DNA from 4 places in the Agrobacterium sp. 22-223-1 genome. Region 3 is predicted to be linked to each of the others. Evidence: predicted binding sites of a transcription regulator. Region 3 holds the regulator's gene; each other region holds the start of a gene.

What was found. The regulator PhoB, encoded in region 3, activates phosphate uptake and scavenging genes when phosphate is short. The targets are predictions, from matches to a motif close to TGTCATNNANCTGTCAT.
Region 1: ACQZ60_RS00520 (DUF1045 domain-containing protein) is a predicted target of PhoB. The motif match lies at 2,070-2,086, and genes of this name have one in related genera.
Region 2: ACQZ60_RS08065 (UDP-2,3-diacylglucosamine diphosphatase) is a predicted target of PhoB. The motif match lies at 2,306-2,322, and genes of this name have one in related genera.
Region 4: ACQZ60_RS10440 (BtaA family protein) is a predicted target of PhoB. The motif match lies at 1,973-1,989, and genes of this name have one in related genera.

The regions. Positions count from the first base shown of each region.
Region 1 covers NZ_JBNWCN010000001.1:109,411-113,620, forward strand. Annotated here, with positions in the region: gene phnN (phosphonate metabolism protein/1,5-bisphosphokinase (PRPP-forming) PhnN) at 1-149, opposite strand, end outside; gene ACQZ60_RS00515 (alpha-D-ribose 1-methylphosphonate 5-triphosphate diphosphatase) at 146-1,282, opposite strand; gene ACQZ60_RS00520 (DUF1045 domain-containing protein) at 1,279-1,968, opposite strand; gene phnE (phosphonate ABC transporter, permease protein PhnE) at 2,249-3,598, opposite strand; gene phnE (phosphonate ABC transporter, permease protein PhnE) at 3,598-4,210, opposite strand, start outside.
Region 2 covers NZ_JBNWCN010000001.1:1,623,794-1,628,003, reverse strand. Annotated here, with positions in the region: gene ACQZ60_RS08070 (NADP-dependent malic enzyme) at 1-2,148, opposite strand, end outside; gene ACQZ60_RS08065 (UDP-2,3-diacylglucosamine diphosphatase) at 2,377-3,216, shown strand; gene dgcA (N-acetyl-D-Glu racemase DgcA) at 3,752-4,210, opposite strand, start outside.
Region 3 covers NZ_JBNWCN010000001.1:363,616-367,825, forward strand. Annotated here, with positions in the region: gene pstA (phosphate ABC transporter permease PstA) at 1-256, shown strand, start outside; gene pstB (phosphate ABC transporter ATP-binding protein PstB) at 271-1,086, shown strand; gene phoU (phosphate signaling complex protein PhoU) at 1,183-1,908, shown strand; gene phoB (phosphate regulon transcriptional regulator PhoB) at 1,939-2,622, shown strand; gene ACQZ60_RS01815 (GcrA family cell cycle regulator) at 3,005-3,538, opposite strand; gene ACQZ60_RS01820 (aspartate aminotransferase family protein) at 3,970-4,210, shown strand, end outside.
Region 4 covers NZ_JBNWCN010000001.1:2,095,206-2,099,415, forward strand. Annotated here, with positions in the region: gene ACQZ60_RS10430 (LysE family translocator) at 1-614, shown strand, start outside; gene ACQZ60_RS10435 (transglycosylase SLT domain-containing protein) at 751-1,833, shown strand; gene ACQZ60_RS10440 (BtaA family protein) at 2,033-3,283, shown strand; gene ACQZ60_RS10445 (class I SAM-dependent methyltransferase) at 3,280-3,999, shown strand.

The sequences.
Region 1 (4,210 bases), 250 kb from region 3:
CGGCGGGTGAAGTGAAAGCCCGGCCGCCCACACAGTCGCGCTGCGGCATAGTCCATCAGCGTGTCCTTGCCGGCCCCGCTCGGGCCGACAATCACGATCATCGTGCCGGGCGATGCCGCGCGCCGGCTATCCTGCCCATCATCGGTCATGCCACGCGCTTGCCCTGACGCCAGACGGAACGGGCGACCGGCACACCATCCTCGCGGTGAACCCGGACCAGATCGGCCCGCAATCCCGTCGCGATACGACCGCGATCGAGAAGGCCGACGGTGCGCGCCGGCGTGGCGGTGACCATGCGCAGCGCTTCCGGCAGGCTGATGGCTTCTACCTGATCGGCGAGCAGGAATGGCGCGAAGAGCAGGCTGAAGGGCACATAGTCGGAAGAAAGAACATCCAGCACGCCGATCTCCGCGAGGTCGCGGGCGGCGATGTTGCCGGAGTGGGACTTGCCGCGAACGATGTTCGGCGCGCCCATCAGCACGCTCATACCGGCGCTGTGCGAAGCTTTTGCGGCCTCGACGCTGGTGGGGAATTCCGCCAGCTTCACGCCGTGGCCGATAGCCTCGCCGACGTGCGCTTCGGTGGCGTCGTCATGGCTTGCGACCGTAATGCCGCGCTCGGCGCAGCGGGCGGCCAGATAATCGCGGTGCTTGGCGGAATATTCCGCCGACGCCGCCTGCCGACGCCGCACGAACTCGGCGAAAGCCTCGTCGCTCAGCCCACGCTTCTTCTGGTAATAGAAGATATATTGATCCATCGACTGGAACTGGCGCTGCCCCGGGGAGTGGTCCATCAGGGAAATCAGCCGCACGCGCGGATCGGTTTCGAAATCTTCGAAATGTTCCAGCACATCCGAGGAAGCGACTTCACAGCGCAGATGCAGCAGGTGATCCGAACGAAGGCGGTTCTGATCTGCCGCGGCCTCGATGGCGTCAGCCATTTCGCGCATTTCACCCTTCTTGAAGCCGCCGTCTTCATCCGAGCCGAGCCGCAGGCAGTCGAATACGGTGGTGATGCCGGAGGCGGCCACCTGTGCGTCATGGGCCTGAATGGCGGCGATCTTGTCCCAGATCACGCCGGGGCGCGGTGAATAATGCTGCTCAAGATGGTCGGTATGCAGTTCCACCAGACCCGGGATCAAATAATCACCTTCCAGGTCTTCGCCGGTTTTGGAAGCACCTTCGCTGATATCGGCGATCTTGCCGTCACGGATCAGGACTGAGCCCAGAATAATATCGTCTTCCAGAACGATACGGGCATTGGAAAGGGCGTGCTCGGTCATGGGTTCGCATCTTTCTTTGGTGGCTGGCCAAGGGGGTGCCAGCTATGAACGGTAAAGGGCGCGCCGCGCGTTTCTTCAATGAACAAAGCGAGGCTGGAAATGCTGAGAGGTCGATCGGTGAATTCGGAAAACCGCGCCGAAAGCACCTCGTGCATGGCGGGCTGCTCGCTCTCGTCGATGCGGCCGGTCAGCGTCATGTGAAAACGGAAATCATCCATGACATGGGGATAACCCCAGAGCGACAGATTTTGCCGCTGGCTCTCCGTCAGCATCTGTGGTCGCCGACGGGCAATATCGGTCTCGGACAGAGGCGCGCGAAACCGGTCGAAATGATCGACGATCTCGGCGGCAAAATCCTGCAGCGGCTGATAGGTGCGGTCCGGGATCAGTGCGAAAAAGGGCCCGAGTGCACCGACGACGACACGCGGAATTTCGAAGGTGGACTGGCTGGCCGCGAAATCTTCGAAGGCCGTGAGCAGCTCCGCTTCGCTATATTTTTCGGCAAGTTCGAAAGGAGCCTTCAGGGTCGCGTGGAAACCGTAACGGCGTGGCTCCTCCGTCATGTCGGCATAGTCGTCGTGGTCGTCATGCAGCGTGCCGGAAAATGCGTCGCGGCCCAGCCAGCGTGACGCTGCCTCAGTTAGCGGGTGATCTTTAGCCGGAGAAAAATAGATGGCATAGCGCACGGCAAGCACTCTTCAGTGTCATGGGAGACCAGGGATGAGAAGCTATTTGGCGTGACTCGCCGGCTTCCCGCAAGGTCAGGAGTGCGAGGTAATTGGTTTCCGTGACAGAATGATGATGCCGAAGGAAAAAAGCGCCTTGGAAATGCGGCAAGCTTCCGAATGTGCTGAAGACACAGGCAGAGATGATGACGGGATAGGGGCGGCATAAATCGGGACCGCGCAAGTGTCCGGCGGAGATGACGAACATCATTACGACGTTCGCCATTCCATCCCTTCAGACTTAGTGTTGTGTTTTGCCGATCAGGCGTGAACGCAGCGAATTGGAGATGTGGTCGAACAGGAAAACGACGAAGAGGATGAGCAGGACCATATAGGCGACCTTGTCCCAGTCGGCATTGGTGCCCATCGCTTCCAGCAGTTTCAGGCCGATGCCGCCCGCGCCCACCGCGCCGATGATCGTGGCGGAGCGGGTGTTGCTTTCCCAGAAATAGAGTGACTGCGAAATGAAGACCGGCAGGACCTGCGGCAGCACACCGAAGCGGTTGACGGCAATCGGGGAAGCGCCGACCGATTTGACGCCTTCGCGCTGCTTGTCGTCGACATTTTCCAGCGCCTCGGCATAGACCTTGCCGAGCGCACCGGTATCGGTGAAGAAGATCGCGGCGATGCCGGGGATCGGTCCGGGACCGAAGCTGCGGGTGAAGAACAGGGCCCAGATCAGCATGTCGATGGAACGCAGGAAGTCGAACAGCCGCTTCATGCCCCAATTTGCGGCCCTGTTGGCGGTAATGTTGCGCGCGGCGATGAAGGCGAGCGGCAGGGCGACGAGCGTGCCGAACAGCGTGCCCACAAAGGCCATGACCAGCGTCTGCATCAGCTTGGAAAGAATATCGGCATGTTGCCAGACGCTGTTGTCGAGGAAATCATCCACCATATGGCCGATATTGGAGCGCTCGGGATCGAGCCTTTCTCCCCACAGCGCGAGAGCGGCGAGTTCGCCATAGCCCTTGCCCCAGAATTCCGATGTGGTGTCGAACAGGAAATTCGCCCATCCAAGGAAGCGGCGCTGGACATAGACCTGGCTGGTGCGGATTTCCGCCTGTCCGGCAAAACCAAAATGCACGAGAACCTTGTTGCCGTCCTGTTGGATTTCCTGCGGCACATCGTCGGATACCTGGGCCTGTTCTCCATTGATGATGACGGGATAATTCTTGCCGTCGACATAGACATCCACCCGGGTCGGGGTCACGTCGAGGCGGTTTTCCAGGCCCGCATAAACGACGCTGTAGCCACCGCCCGACAGGGGCTGCAGCCAGTCGATCTTTGCATCGACCGGATATTGTCCGCGGCTGGACCATTGCGGCTCCACCTTGCCGTCTTCGAAACGCAGGCGCGGCTGGGCGCGCCAGGAATACCAGTCCTGAATATAGCTCGAGGCACGATCCCATCGGCCCTGCATGAAGGCCGGACCGACATTGAAGAAGAAAAAGCAGCCGATGAGATAAACGGTGACAGTGAGAAGGCCGACGAGCAGGCCATATCGCTGCATGAAACTGCGATTGAACACTTGCGGATGCGCGGCCGTCAGCCTCTCGCGGTCGGCGGTGTTGAGAATGAAGCTGGACGACATCAGGCCGCTCCCCGTCCGAATTCGAAGGATTGATGGCCGATCAACCTGCGACGCAGCCAGCTGGAAAACTGGTCGACGGCGATGATGGTGATCAGCAGAAGGATGATGATGGCATAGGTCTTCGACGCATGATCGTTACCGATCGAAAGCCGGAAGACCTCGCCGATGCCGCCGCCGCCCACGGCACCGATGATGGTGGAGGCGCGCACGTTGATTTCGGCGCGCAGCAGCGCGTAAGACACGAAATTGGGCAGAACCTGCGGTACGATGGCGAAACGCACCCGCTCCAGCCAGTTGGCGCCGGCGGCGCGCAGGCCTTCATCGGGCTTCATATCGGCATTTTCAACCACTTCGAAGAACAGCTTGCCCAGAGCGCCGATCGTGTGGACAGAAATCGCGATGATCGCGGCGATTGGACCGATCGACAGGATGGCGGTGAGCAACCCGGCGACGACGATTTCCGGAAAAGCGCGCAGCACTTCCATGACCCGGCGCACCACAAAGCGCACGAGGCCGGCGCCGACAAGGTTGGTGGAGGCGAAGAAGCAGAGCACGAAGGCAAAACCCGTGCCGATGATTGTCGAGACCAATGCGATGTTAAGGGTGATGATC
Region 2 (4,210 bases), 1.3 Mb from region 3:
GGCGGCATCGAGGTTCGGGAAGACCAGAAGGTTCGCTTCGCCGGTCAGCACGCTGTTCGGCATGGCGCGCTTGCGCAGCGCTTCCGAAAGGGCCGAACCGCCCTGCATTTCGCCGTCAACTTCCAGTTCCGGTGCGGCTTCCTGCACGATCTTCAGGGCACGGCGCATCTTGCGGGCGCTTTCGGAATCGCGCGAGCCGAAATTGGAATGGCTGGCGAGGGCGATCTTCGGCGTGATGCCGAAGCGGCGGATTTCCTTGGCCGCGAGAATGGCCATTTCCGCCACTTCCTCGGAGGTCGGATCGTAATTCACGAAAGTGTCGGTCAGGAACAGCGCACCCTGCTGGGTGATGAGCAGGCTGAGGCCGGCGAAGGAACGCACGCCTTCCTGCTTGCCGATGATCTGGTTCACGTCGCGCAGGTGGCGGTCGTAACGGCCTTCGAGGCCGCAGATCAGCGCATCCGCTTCGCCGCGCTTCACCGACAGTGCGCCGATGACGGTCGTGTTGGTGCGCACGATGGTGCGGGCTGCTTCCGGGTTGATGCCGACGCGGCCGACAAGGGCGAAATAGTCATCGACATAGTCGCGGTAGCGCGGATCGTCTTCCGGGTTGACCACGGCGAAATCCGTATGCGGGCGAATGCGCAGGCCGAAGCGCTTCAGGCGCGTTTCGATGATCTGCGGGCGGCCGATGAGGATCGGAATGCCGGTGCCTTCTTCCAGAAGCACCTGGGCGGCGCGCAGCACGCGCTCGTCTTCGCCCTCGGCAAAGATGATGCGCTTCTTTTCGGCGGCCTTGGCGGCATTGAAGACCGGCTTCATGATGAAGCCGGAGCGCCAGACGAAACGGTTCAGCTGGTCGAGATAGGCTTCGAAATCGGTGATCGGCCGGGCGGCGACGCCGCTTGCGGCCGCAGCGCGGGCAACGGCGGGCGCAATGCGCAGAATGAGGCGCGGATCGAAGGGCGAGGGGATGAGGTAGTTCGGGCCGAAGACCGGCGTTTCGCCGCTATAGGCCTTTGCGGCCACTTCGGAGACTTCCTCCCGCGCGAGTTCGGCGATGGCCTGCACGGCGGCCATCTTCATTTCCTCGTTGATCGTGGTCGCGCCGCAATCGAGCGCGCCGCGGAAGATATAGGGGAAGCAGAGAACGTTGTTGACCTGGTTCGGGAAATCCGAGCGGCCGGTGCAGATCATCGCATCCGGACGGGCCGCACGCGCCGCCTCCGGCATGATTTCCGGATTGGGGTTGGCAAGCGCCAGGATCAGCGGGTTTTCCGCCATGCGCTCCAAGAGTTCCGGCTTCAGCACGCCGGCGGCGGAAAGGCCGAGGAAGACGTCGGCGCCGTCGATGGTTTCGGCCAGGACGCGCTTGTCGGTCTTCTGGGCGTAAACTTCCTTCCACTCGTCCATCAGCGTGTTGCGGCCGTCATAAACGAGGCCTTCGATGTCGTGGACCCAGATGTTTTCTTTCTTCGCGCCCATGGCGACGAGGAGGTTGAGGCAGGCAAGCGCCGCCGCACCTGCACCCGAGGCGACGATCTTGACGCTCGAGAGCGATTTTCCGGCGAGTTCCAACGCATTGGTGACGGCGGCGGCGACGATGATCGCGGTGCCGTGCTGGTCATCGTGGAAGACCGGGATATTCATCTTTTCGCGCAGCTGACGTTCCACCTCGAAACATTCCGGCGCCTTGATGTCCTCAAGGTTGATGCCGCCGAAGGTGGGCTCCAGCGCTGCGATGGTGGAGACCATGTCGTTGATGCCGGGCGCATCGATTTCGATATCGAAGACGTCAATGCCGGCGAATTTCTTGAAGAGAACGGCCTTGCCTTCCATCACCGGCTTGGAAGCGAGCGGGCCGATATTGCCGAGGCCGAGCACTGCCGTGCCGTTGGAAATGACGGCGACGAGGTTTGCGCGGGCGGTATATTCCGCCGCCGTTTCCGGATTTTCATGGATGGCGAGGCAGGGGGCGGCTACACCCGGCGAATAGGCAAGCGCCAGATCGCGCTGGTTGCCGAGCGGCTTGGTGGCCTGGATTTCCAGCTTGCCGGGGCGCGGATAGCGGTGGAAAAAGAGCGCCTGTTCCTCGATATCGGCCTTTGCCGTGTTGGCGGGCGTGTTGTTCTTATCGTGAGAGGTCATTCTTCCACCGTCATGTCTGGTTCAATTCCGGCCCCCTGAATACAACAAACTTCCCCGTGGTACAGCCGTTATTTGACCGTACCTTATGCAAATGCGGCCATGGCTTATTCGCGTTTTCGTGAAGGCTTTCGTCATATTCCCTATAAAAACCGGCGTCTGTCATGTTGCTGAAACACGAGTCTGGTTCTGAGAGGTAAGAAAGCCGCAGGGACGCAACCGAACAGGGGGATGAAATCCGTGGCCGGTCAAATCGAAACCAGACAGTTCAGAACGCTTTTCATTTCGGATGTTCATCTTGGCTCCAAGGCGGCCAAGACGGACTATCTGCTCGACTTCCTGAAACATCACGAGGCCGAGACGATCATTCTCGTCGGCGACATCGTCGACGGCTGGCGTCTGCGCCGCAGCTGGTACTGGCCGCAGGGCTGCAACGACGTGGTGCAGAAGCTTCTGCGCAAGGCCCGCAAGGGAACGCGCATCGTCTATATTCCCGGCAATCACGATGAATTCCTGCGGGAATTTCCCGGCATGCATTTCGGCGGCATCGAAGTGGCCGAACGCATGATCCATGAGGCGGCCGACGGCAAGAAGTATCTCATCATCCATGGCGACGAGTTCGACGTGGTGGTGCGCAACGCCCGCCTGCTCGCCTATCTCGGCGACTGGGCCTATGATGCGGCGATTGCGCTCAACATCGCCATCGCCGCCGTGCGCCGCCGCATCGGCCTGCCTTACTGGTCGTTTTCGGCCTGGGCCAAGCTTCAGGTCAAGCACGCCGTCAACTTCATCGGCGAATTCCAGCGCGTGGTGGCCGAAGAGGCGCGCCGCAACAATGTCGACGGCGTCATCTGTGGCCACATTCACCATGCGGTGATGGAAGACATGGACGGCATCCGCTACATCAACACCGGCGACTGGGTGGAAAGCTGCACGGCGATTGCCGAAAACGCCGATGGCAGCTTCGAGCTGATCACCTGGATGCAGACGAGCGACGTTACCGCCGAGCAGGCATCGGACGAGATGGAGCCGGTGGATATTCCGGGGCTGATCGGGAAGCACGCGGCCTGAATTGGGGCGTTTGACGGGCGCTGACGATAGGCTCGTATGGAATGCCGCATTCGATGAGTGGCAATATCCGCACACCGTCATCCCGGCCTTGAGCCGGGATCCAGCGCGATCAAGTCTTTGATCGCGTAAGACTCTTCTCACCGCGCAGACGCGCCGTGGCTGGATGCCGGATCAGGTCCGGCATGACGGAGGAGAGGTTCTAAAATCTTCCCTGTGACTCTTTGAGTAAGGCATGCGGAAGATACCGCCTTGGCGCGCGGTGCCTGAGCGAGACTTCTGCAATTCCGGCGGGGCCGGATAACCACGCCTTCCTCATAGACGAGCCCTTCCGTCATTTAAGGCGAGCGGGTGCGTTTTTTCGCCTTCTCCCCGCCGGGGAGAAGGTCGCGGCAGCGGGATGAGGGGGCAAGCTCTCGGCCCATCGTTGACCTCTCCCCCTCATCCGACCCTTCGGGCCACCTTCTCCCCGGCGGGGAGAAGAAACAAGGGGCGACGTTGTGGATCACTTTGTCTCACTGCTTCCAATACCAGCGACTTACCCCCACAGTTCCGGCCGCGCCGGATAAACCAGCGAACCCTCATAAACCAGTCCCGGCTCACGATCCTGCGCCAACAACAGCGGTCCGTCGAGATCGGCAAAGGCTGTACCCTGCGCCGCCAGCACGGCCGGCGCCATGCCGAGCGAGGTGCCGAGCATGCAGCCGACCATGATGGTGAAGCCGAGCCTTTCGGCCTCGGCCTTCATGATGAGCGCTTCGGTCAGGCCACCGGTCTTGTCGAGCTTGATGTTGATCGCATCGTAACGGTCGCGCAGGGCGGCGAGGTCGCGGGTGGAATGCACGCTTTCATCGGCGCAGATCAGCACCGGATGGTCGATGCGGGCGAGGATGTCATCCTTGCCGGCGGGTAGCGGCTGCTCGATCAGCGATATCTTCAGCTCTGCCGCAAGTCTCAGATAATATTCGATATTATAATCGTTCCAGCCCTCATTGGC
Region 3 (4,210 bases):
CATCGGCCTCGCCCACGCGCTGGGTGAAACGGCGCCGCTGCTCTTGATCGGCATGGTGGCATTCGTTGCGAATTATCCGACAACGCCGATGGATCCGTCCACGGCCCTGCCGGTGCAGATTTACATGTGGGCGAACGAAGCCGAGCGCGCCTTTGTCGAAAGGACATCCGGCGCTATCATCATCCTGCTTCTGTTCCTCATCGTCATGAATGTTGGCGCAATCCTGTTGCGTCGCCGCTTCGAACGGCGCTGGTAGAGGGAGCTTGAGCAATGAACATGTTGTCGGAAGCAGCAGTTGAAAAGGCGCTGGACAAGAAAATGAATGAAGTCTCATACAAGATGATCGGCAAGGACGTTTCGGTTTATTACGGCGAAAAGCGCGCGCTTTACGACGTGAACCTCAACGTTCGGGAAAATACAGTGACGGCGCTTATCGGCCCGTCCGGCTGCGGCAAATCCACCTTCCTGCGTACCCTGAACCGTATGAACGACACGATCGACGGTTGCCGGGTCACCGGCAAGATCACGCTCGACACCGACGATATCTACGATCAGGCGATTGACGTCGTGGAATTGCGCGCCCGTGTCGGCATGGTGTTCCAGAAGCCGAACCCCTTCCCGAAGTCGATCTACGAAAACATTTCCTACGGTCCGCGCATCCATGGTCTCGCCCGCAACAAGGCGGATATGGACCAGATCGTTGAGCAGAGCCTGCAGAAAGCGGGTCTCTGGAACGAGGTCAAGGATCGTCTGCACGAATCCGGCACCGGTCTTTCCGGCGGTCAGCAGCAGCGTCTGTGCATCGCACGCGCAGTTGCCGTCAGCCCGGAAGTGATCCTGATGGACGAGCCCTGCTCGGCTCTCGACCCGATTGCGACCGCAAAGGTCGAAGAATTGATCCACGAGCTGCGCACCAATTACACCATCGTCATCGTCACGCACTCCATGCAGCAGGCGGCGCGTGTTTCCCAACGCACGGCCATGTTCCATCTTGGTCATCTTGTCGAGGAAAACGAAACCGACAAGATGTTCACCAATCCGGACGACCAGCGCACGCAGGATTACATCATGGGCCGCTTCGGCTGATCCCGGCCGGCGCTTTATCGAAACCGAACAAGACTGGTGCTTCTGCCGTGCCCGCTTCCGGGTACGCGCATGCAGGCCAAGCCGGAGGACTAGACCATGACACAGACAACGACCCATTCGCACATCGTTTCCGTTTATGACGATGAATTGAAGTTTCTGACGCGCCGCATCGCCGAAATGGGCGGTCTTGCGGAGCAGATGTGCGCCGACGCCGTGCGTGCGCTCGTCAATTCCGATGCCGCGCTCGCCCAGAAGGTCATTTCCGACGATGCGATCCTCGACCACGCCGAGCGCGAGATCGGCGACAAGGCCATCGTCACCATCGCCAAACGCCAGCCGATGGCGGCAGACCTTCGCGAGATCATCGGCACCCTGCGTATTGCAGCTGACCTTGAGCGCGTCGGCGACCTTGGCAAGAACACCGCCAAGCGCGTCATCGCGGTTGCCGGCACCGGCGTGCCGCGCAAGCTCGCCCGTGGCATCGAGCACCTGTCGGAACTGGCGCTGGTACAGCTCAAGGAAGTGCTGGACGTCTATTCCACGCGTTCCGCCGAGAAGGCCAATGCCATTCGCGAGCGCGACGAGGAAATCGACGCCATGTACACGTCGCTCTTCCGTGAGCTTTTGACCTACATGATGGAAGATCCGCGCAACATCACCACCTGCACGCATCTTCTGTTCTGCGCCAAGAACATCGAGCGTATCGGCGACCACGCCACCAATATTGCCGAGACGATCTATTACATGACCACCGGCAGCCAGCCGGAAGGCGAGCGTCCGAAGGACGACAGTTCCAACACCCTCGGTTCGGTGACCGAGTAACAGACAGGCAGCGGCTTGCGGAGTTAGTATATGGTGCCCAAGATTGCAGTTGTGGAAGACGAGGAAGCGCTGAGCGTCCTGCTTCGTTACAATCTCGAGGCTGAGGGATATGATGTCGACACGATACCCCGTGGAGACGAGGCAGAAATCAGGCTGCAGGAACGTATTCCGGACCTTCTGATCCTGGATTGGATGCTTCCCGGCGTTTCCGGTATCGAACTGTGCCGTCGGCTCAGGATGCGGCCGGAAACCGAGCGCCTGCCCATCATCATGCTGACGGCGCGCGGCGAGGAAAGCGAGCGGGTTCGCGGTCTTGCCACCGGCGCCGACGATTATGTCGTCAAGCCGTTCTCGACACCGGAACTCATGGCCCGCGTCAAGGCGATGCTGCGCCGCGCCCGCCCCGAGGTTTTGTCTTCGGTGCTGAAATGCGGCGATATCGAACTGGATCGCGAGACCCATCGCGTTCACCGCAAGAGCCGCGAAGTGCGCCTCGGCCCGACGGAGTTCCGCCTGCTGGAATTCCTGATGACCTCTCCCGGCCGGGTGTTTTCCCGCTCGCAATTGCTGGATGGCGTCTGGGGTCACGATATCTATGTGGATGAGCGCACCGTCGACGTGCATGTCGGACGCCTGCGCAAGGCGCTCAATTTTTCGCATATGCAGGATGTCATCCGCACCGTGCGCGGCGCCGGATATTCAATGGAAGCCTGAGAAAACCGAAACCGATGGTTTCACTTGGGATAAACTCCCAAAAAATCAGAAGGCCCGATACCGGAATGGTGTCGGGCCTTTCGATTTTGAACCTTCCGCAAACGCGTATCCTTGTTCTTTTGAAGGTGACAGACGGTCTGCTGAAAGCCGGATTGCGCGGTGAAACCCTGACAGGAGAAAGGGCGCGGCACGTCGCCGACAAATTCAGAGCACTTGCCGCAAGGGCGCATCGCGGTTTTACATCCGGAGAATGCGCGAGAACAGGGATTGGGAGCGCCTCTTAGACAGCGTGCGCTCTATTCCGGAACCACCTTGAGTTTTGCCATAAAAAAACGGGCCCGAAGGCCCGTAGTTTTTGAGTGTCGAATGCGTGCCGCAACACTCAAGCCTTGCGACGCTCGCTTACCGGCTGGTAGGCGAGCTTTGCATGGAACTTGCAATAGGGCGAAGATTCCAGTGCTTCACAACCGCAGAAATGGAAATCATCCTTCAGCGGATCGCCGACCGGCCACTTGCAGGTGCGCTCCGTCAGTTCCGTCAGCGTCAGGCGGCGGGAAATCGGTGTAACGACATTTTTGGAGGGAACGTAATCGAGAACTTCGGCGGTCTCGATATCGATCTCCTCGTGCAGCGCGGTTGCCGCGCTCGAGCGGTTCAAGGCGCGTGCAGGTGCTGCGCTGACGCGGGTCGCGAAATTCGTCGCGCGCGGGGCAGGGGCGGCGGTGCGCTTGGGCGCGGAACGCGCCGACGTGACCGGGCCGCCGGCCTTCACGCGTCCCGGCAGGTTGAGGCGATGGACCTTGCCGATGACGGCATTGCGGCTGACACCGCCCAGCTGTGCTGCTATCTGGCTGGCGCTAAGCCCCTCGGACCACAATTTCTTGAGTTTTTCGACCCGTTCGTCTGTCCAGTTCATGCCGCTTCTCCGCTTGTCGCGTATAATGTCGGCAGAATCCTTCTCCGCCTCGCGGGCGTGCCGCGAGCGTGGTTTCTGCCTGATTTTTGGTGACTAGTTCCGCCGCAATGCAGTCTAGTAATTAGCGATTAACCTAGTGCCACGCAGACTCCGTGGCAAGAGTCGCGGGAATCATCTCGAATCGATTTTCCGGTTTTCCCCAACTTGCTGGCGAGTTGAGTCTGAAAGGCAACACCTTGGGCCTCGTCCGTCGCTACCTACTAGGGCTTGAGAAGCCCGGGAAACGCGGACTTTTGTTGACATCGGCAGGCGAAGTGACAATAGTGCCCCTGCCGCCGCGAGGCGGCATTTTTGATTTTCAGGCAAGGGATAACCCCGGAAGCCTATTGACAACCGTCTGACAGCGCATCCGCGCAAGGAGTGATACAGCCATGGCCGAAGCCGCCGCGCCATTGTTCGATACGTTTGCAAGAGCCCCCCTGCGCTTCGAGCGAGGCGAGGGCGTCTGGCTGTTCACGGAAAGCGGCGAACGATATCTGGATTTTGCAGCCGGCGTCGCGGTCAACTCGCTGGGCCACGCCCATCCGCACCTCGTGGAGGCGATCAAGACCCAGGCCGAGAAGGTCTGGCACGTCTCGAACCTTTATGAAGTGCCGGGCCAGGAAAAGCTCG
Region 4 (4,210 bases), 1.7 Mb from region 3:
TTTTTTGTGCAGCATGTGCCGTTGTGTTCGCACTCCCCTCTCCCCTTGTATTCTCTGTCGCCTCCTATGCCGCCATTCGCGGCAAAAAGACGGTCTTCGCCTCCGTCAGCGGCGGCGCGCTCGGCATCGTCACGGCCATGACGATTTCCGCCATTCCGGTGGCCGGTCTCGCCTGGCTGCCGCAATCCTTCGTGGAAATCGTGCAATGGGCCGGCATCGGCTGGCTGATGCTGTTCCTTCTGTGGACCTTCGCCACGCCTGCCGCCCAGGCCGCCAATGCCGATAATGACAATCTTCCGGGCAAATCCTGGAGCGGCATTTTCCGCGATTGTTACGCCATTGCCGCCCTGCGCCCGCGCTACTTCGCTTTCTTTCTGGCGTTGCTGCCGCAATTCGTGTCCACCTCCGGCAATGCAATTGAAACGCTTGCCACGGCGCAAGCCGCCATCCTGCTTCTGGCGCTGGTGATTCTGACCGCGCAGGCGCTGTTTGCCGGGCCTACTCTGGCGATGGTGCGCCGCATGTCGGGCGATAAGAAAATCCGACCGAAATACCGCACCCACTTCATTTCCGGCCGCGCCGTCAGCGCCGGATACAGGCGCATCGCGGCCTGAAAAACCGCCCGAAAGCCGGGGAGAAACGTCCCGGCTTGCCGCTATCCTTACAATAGGTTAATGAAGGCGCGACGGGACACTGCCTGCTTCGCTCGACGCGGGGGTATCGAAAGACAGGCATAACGAAGGCGGCAACATGCGAAATTCGGGAAAATTCCGCGGAAGAAGTGCACTTCTTCTGTCTTCCACCGTGGGTCTGGCACTGGCATTAAGCGCATGCACCAGCGTCGAATATACCGCAAAGGAAGGGCCGAACGGCCCGAAGATCGCAACAGTCAATCCCGCGACCACTCCTGCGCAAACATCGGCGCAGCCGGCAACGGCCGAAGCAGCAGCGGGCGCGACCCCGGCAGCAGCAACGGTGCAGACCGCCGAAACCACAACCCCTTCCCAGCCTGCAGCACTTCCTACCGCCGTCGCCGTTAAGGGCGGACGCGTGGCGCTGCCGCCGGCTTCTGAAATTGCTGCAGCCGCAGCCATCGCCGCCCAGATGCAGCCGCAGCAGAACGAAGTCGCCCAAGCTGGTGTGACGACATCTGCGCCGACCACGGCCACGGCGCTCGCACCGACAAGCGCCACTGCGGCGGCCGCAGCCATCGAAACGGCTGACGTGGCGGCCAAGCCGGCTGCCCACAATGCCGCTGCCGATCTGCCGCAGGTGGTTGCCGTCAAGGGCAGCTTCCCGCCCGCACCGCCGCCGCCCGGTTCGCCCTCCATCGGCACCGAGCTGACTGCGGAACGCAAAGTCATTCCGCTGCCGAAGCCGGACAGCACGGTTCTGGCCTATGCCGCCGGCCCGACCAATGCCGCGCTGGCCGCCATCCGCCAGAACGAATCGATGACGACGCCGCTCAATTCGGCCCCGGCCGGACGCGAAAAGCTGAGCGGCCTTATTACCAAATACGCCACCATGTATGATGTGCCGGAAGATCTGGTTCACCGCGTGGTGCGGCGCGAAAGCATGTATAATCCCGGCGCCTATAGCAGCGGCAATTTCGGCCTGATGCAGATCCGGCACGCCACGGCCCGCTCCATGGGCTTCGATGGCCCCGCCTCCGGCCTGTTCGATGCCGAAACCAACCTCAAATACGCCGTCAAATATCTGCGCGGCGCATGGGTTGTGGCAGGCAACGACCGCGACAACGCAGTCCGGCTTTACGCGCGCGGTTATTATTACGACGCCAAGCGCAAGGGCATGCTGCACGTTCTGCGCAAGTGATGGCCTCCGGCTCTGTTATGCGAATGCAGCCGCGCGGCTTTTCTTAAGCCGCCGGGTATTTTCATTTCGTCATCCTGATTGGGCGGCGCGGGCTGGTTTTCCACCGACACCCCTATTCCCCGCCTTTGCCCACAGCCCCTGTCATCAAATTGTAGTGTCACGGCTGTAGACGCCTCTCAATCGACTGAGAGGTGAACATATGACGAGTGCGGCACCCAAGACCGGCTTCAGCAAGAACACGAAACTGAAGTCCGCATTGCTCCAGCACAAGGCACTCTCCAAAAGCGGTCTGTCCGAGCGCTTCTTCGGCGTCCTCTTTTCCGGCCTCGTCTATCCGCAGATATGGGAAGACCCGGAAATCGACATGGAAGCGATGGAGCTTGGCGAAGGTCATCGCATCGTCACCATCGGCTCGGGCGGCTGCAACATGCTGGCCTATCTCTCGCGCAATCCGGCCAGCATCGATGTCGTGGACCTCAACCCGCACCACATCGCGCTGAACAAGCTGAAGCTCGCCGCCTTCCGCCATCTGCCTGCCCATCAGGACGTGGTGCGTCACTTCGGCCGCGCCAATACGCGCAGCAACAGCCACGGCTACGACCGCTTCATCGCCGAGCATCTCGACGCCACGACCAAGGCTTACTGGTCGAAGCGCACCCTTTCCGGCCGCCGCCGCATCTCTGTCTTCGACAGGAATATCTATCGCACCGGCCTGCTCGGCCGTTTCATCGGCGCCGGCCATCTCATGGCCCGGCTGCACGGCGTGAAACTCACCGAAATGGCCAAGACCCGCACGCTGGACGAACAGCGCCAGTTTTTCGACAGCAAGGTGGCACCGCTGTTCGACAAGCCGGTCGTGCGCTGGCTGACGAAGCGCAAAAGCTCGCTCTTCGGCCTCGGCATTCCGCCTCGGCAATATGACGAGCTGGCCAGCCTTTCCGCCAATGGCACGGTTGCATCCGTGCTGAAGGAGCGGCTGGAAAAGCTCGCCTGCAACTTCCCGCTCAGCGATAATTATTTCGCCTGGCAGGCCTTTGCGCGCCGCTATCCCGAACCGCATGAGGGCGCGCTGCCCGCCTATCTCAAGCCGGAATATTACGAGACGATCCGCAACAACACGGCCCGCGTCGCGGTGCACCACGCCACCTATACCGAGCTTCTGTCCAGAAAGCCGGCAAGCGCCGTCGACCGTTATATCCTCCTCGATGCGCAGGACTGGATGACGGACACACAGCTCAACGAATTGTGGTCGCAGATCAGCCGCACCGCCGCATCGGGCGCGCGCGTCATCTTCCGCACCGCGGCCGAAAAGAGCGTCATCGAAGGCCGGCTTTCGCCCGATATCCGCAACCAGTGGGTCTATCTCGAAGAGCGCTCCAATGAGCTCAACGCCATGGACCGCTCGGCCATCTACGGCGGCTTCCATATCTATCAGAGGGCTATGGCATGAAAACCGTCGGCGAGAATGTGGGCCTTGCAGACAGCGCGCATGCGAGCCTGATGGACCGCATGTATCGCCACCAGCGGCATATCTACGATATCACCCGCAAATATTACCTTCTCGGCCGTGACCGGACCATTTCCGGCCTCGACGTGCCGAAGGGCGGCACGCTGTTAGAAGTCGGCTGCGGCACCGGCCGCAACCTGCTGCTGGCCAGCCGCAAATTTCCGCAGGCAAGACTGTTCGGCCTAGACATTTCGGCCGAAATGCTGCTGACCGCAGCCGAGAATTTCGCCGGCAAGGCGGAACGCCCCATTCTGCGCGTGGCCGACGCCACCGCTTTTCGCGCCTCCGAATTCGGCCAGCCCGACGGCTTCGACCGCGTCATGATCCCCTATGCGCTGTCGATGATACCGGACTGGGAAAAGGCGATCGAACAGGCGCTTACGGCGCTGAAACCCGGCGGCTCGCTGCATATCGTCGATTTCGGCCAGCAGGAACAATTGCCGAAGTGGTTCCGCACCCTTCTGCAAGCCTGGCTTACCCGTTTCCACGTCACGCCCCGCGCCAATCTCCGCTATGTTCTGGCCAATATGGCCGGCCGTTTTGACGGTAATCTCGAATTCGAGGAAATCGCCCGGGGTTATGCCTGGCGGGCTGTCATCACGCTTCCGGTTGCCGAAGCGCAGCAGCCGAAAATCCACCGTATCTTGGCCGACGCCTGATTCCCGGTGGATTGCGAAACCCGTCTGCACGCCCGTGGCGTAGCCTTCAAGGCTCCGCCCGGCGAGGTTTCAGCAGTAAAAATCGCAAATCGCTTCAAATCCAGCGGCTTGCGAGATGCAAAAAGCACCTTTGCCCTTGCCATAACCGCTTGTTTACCATGTTATGCGTAAATCGGGAGATACGGCGCGCCGTTTTGCGGCCGCGGGATGG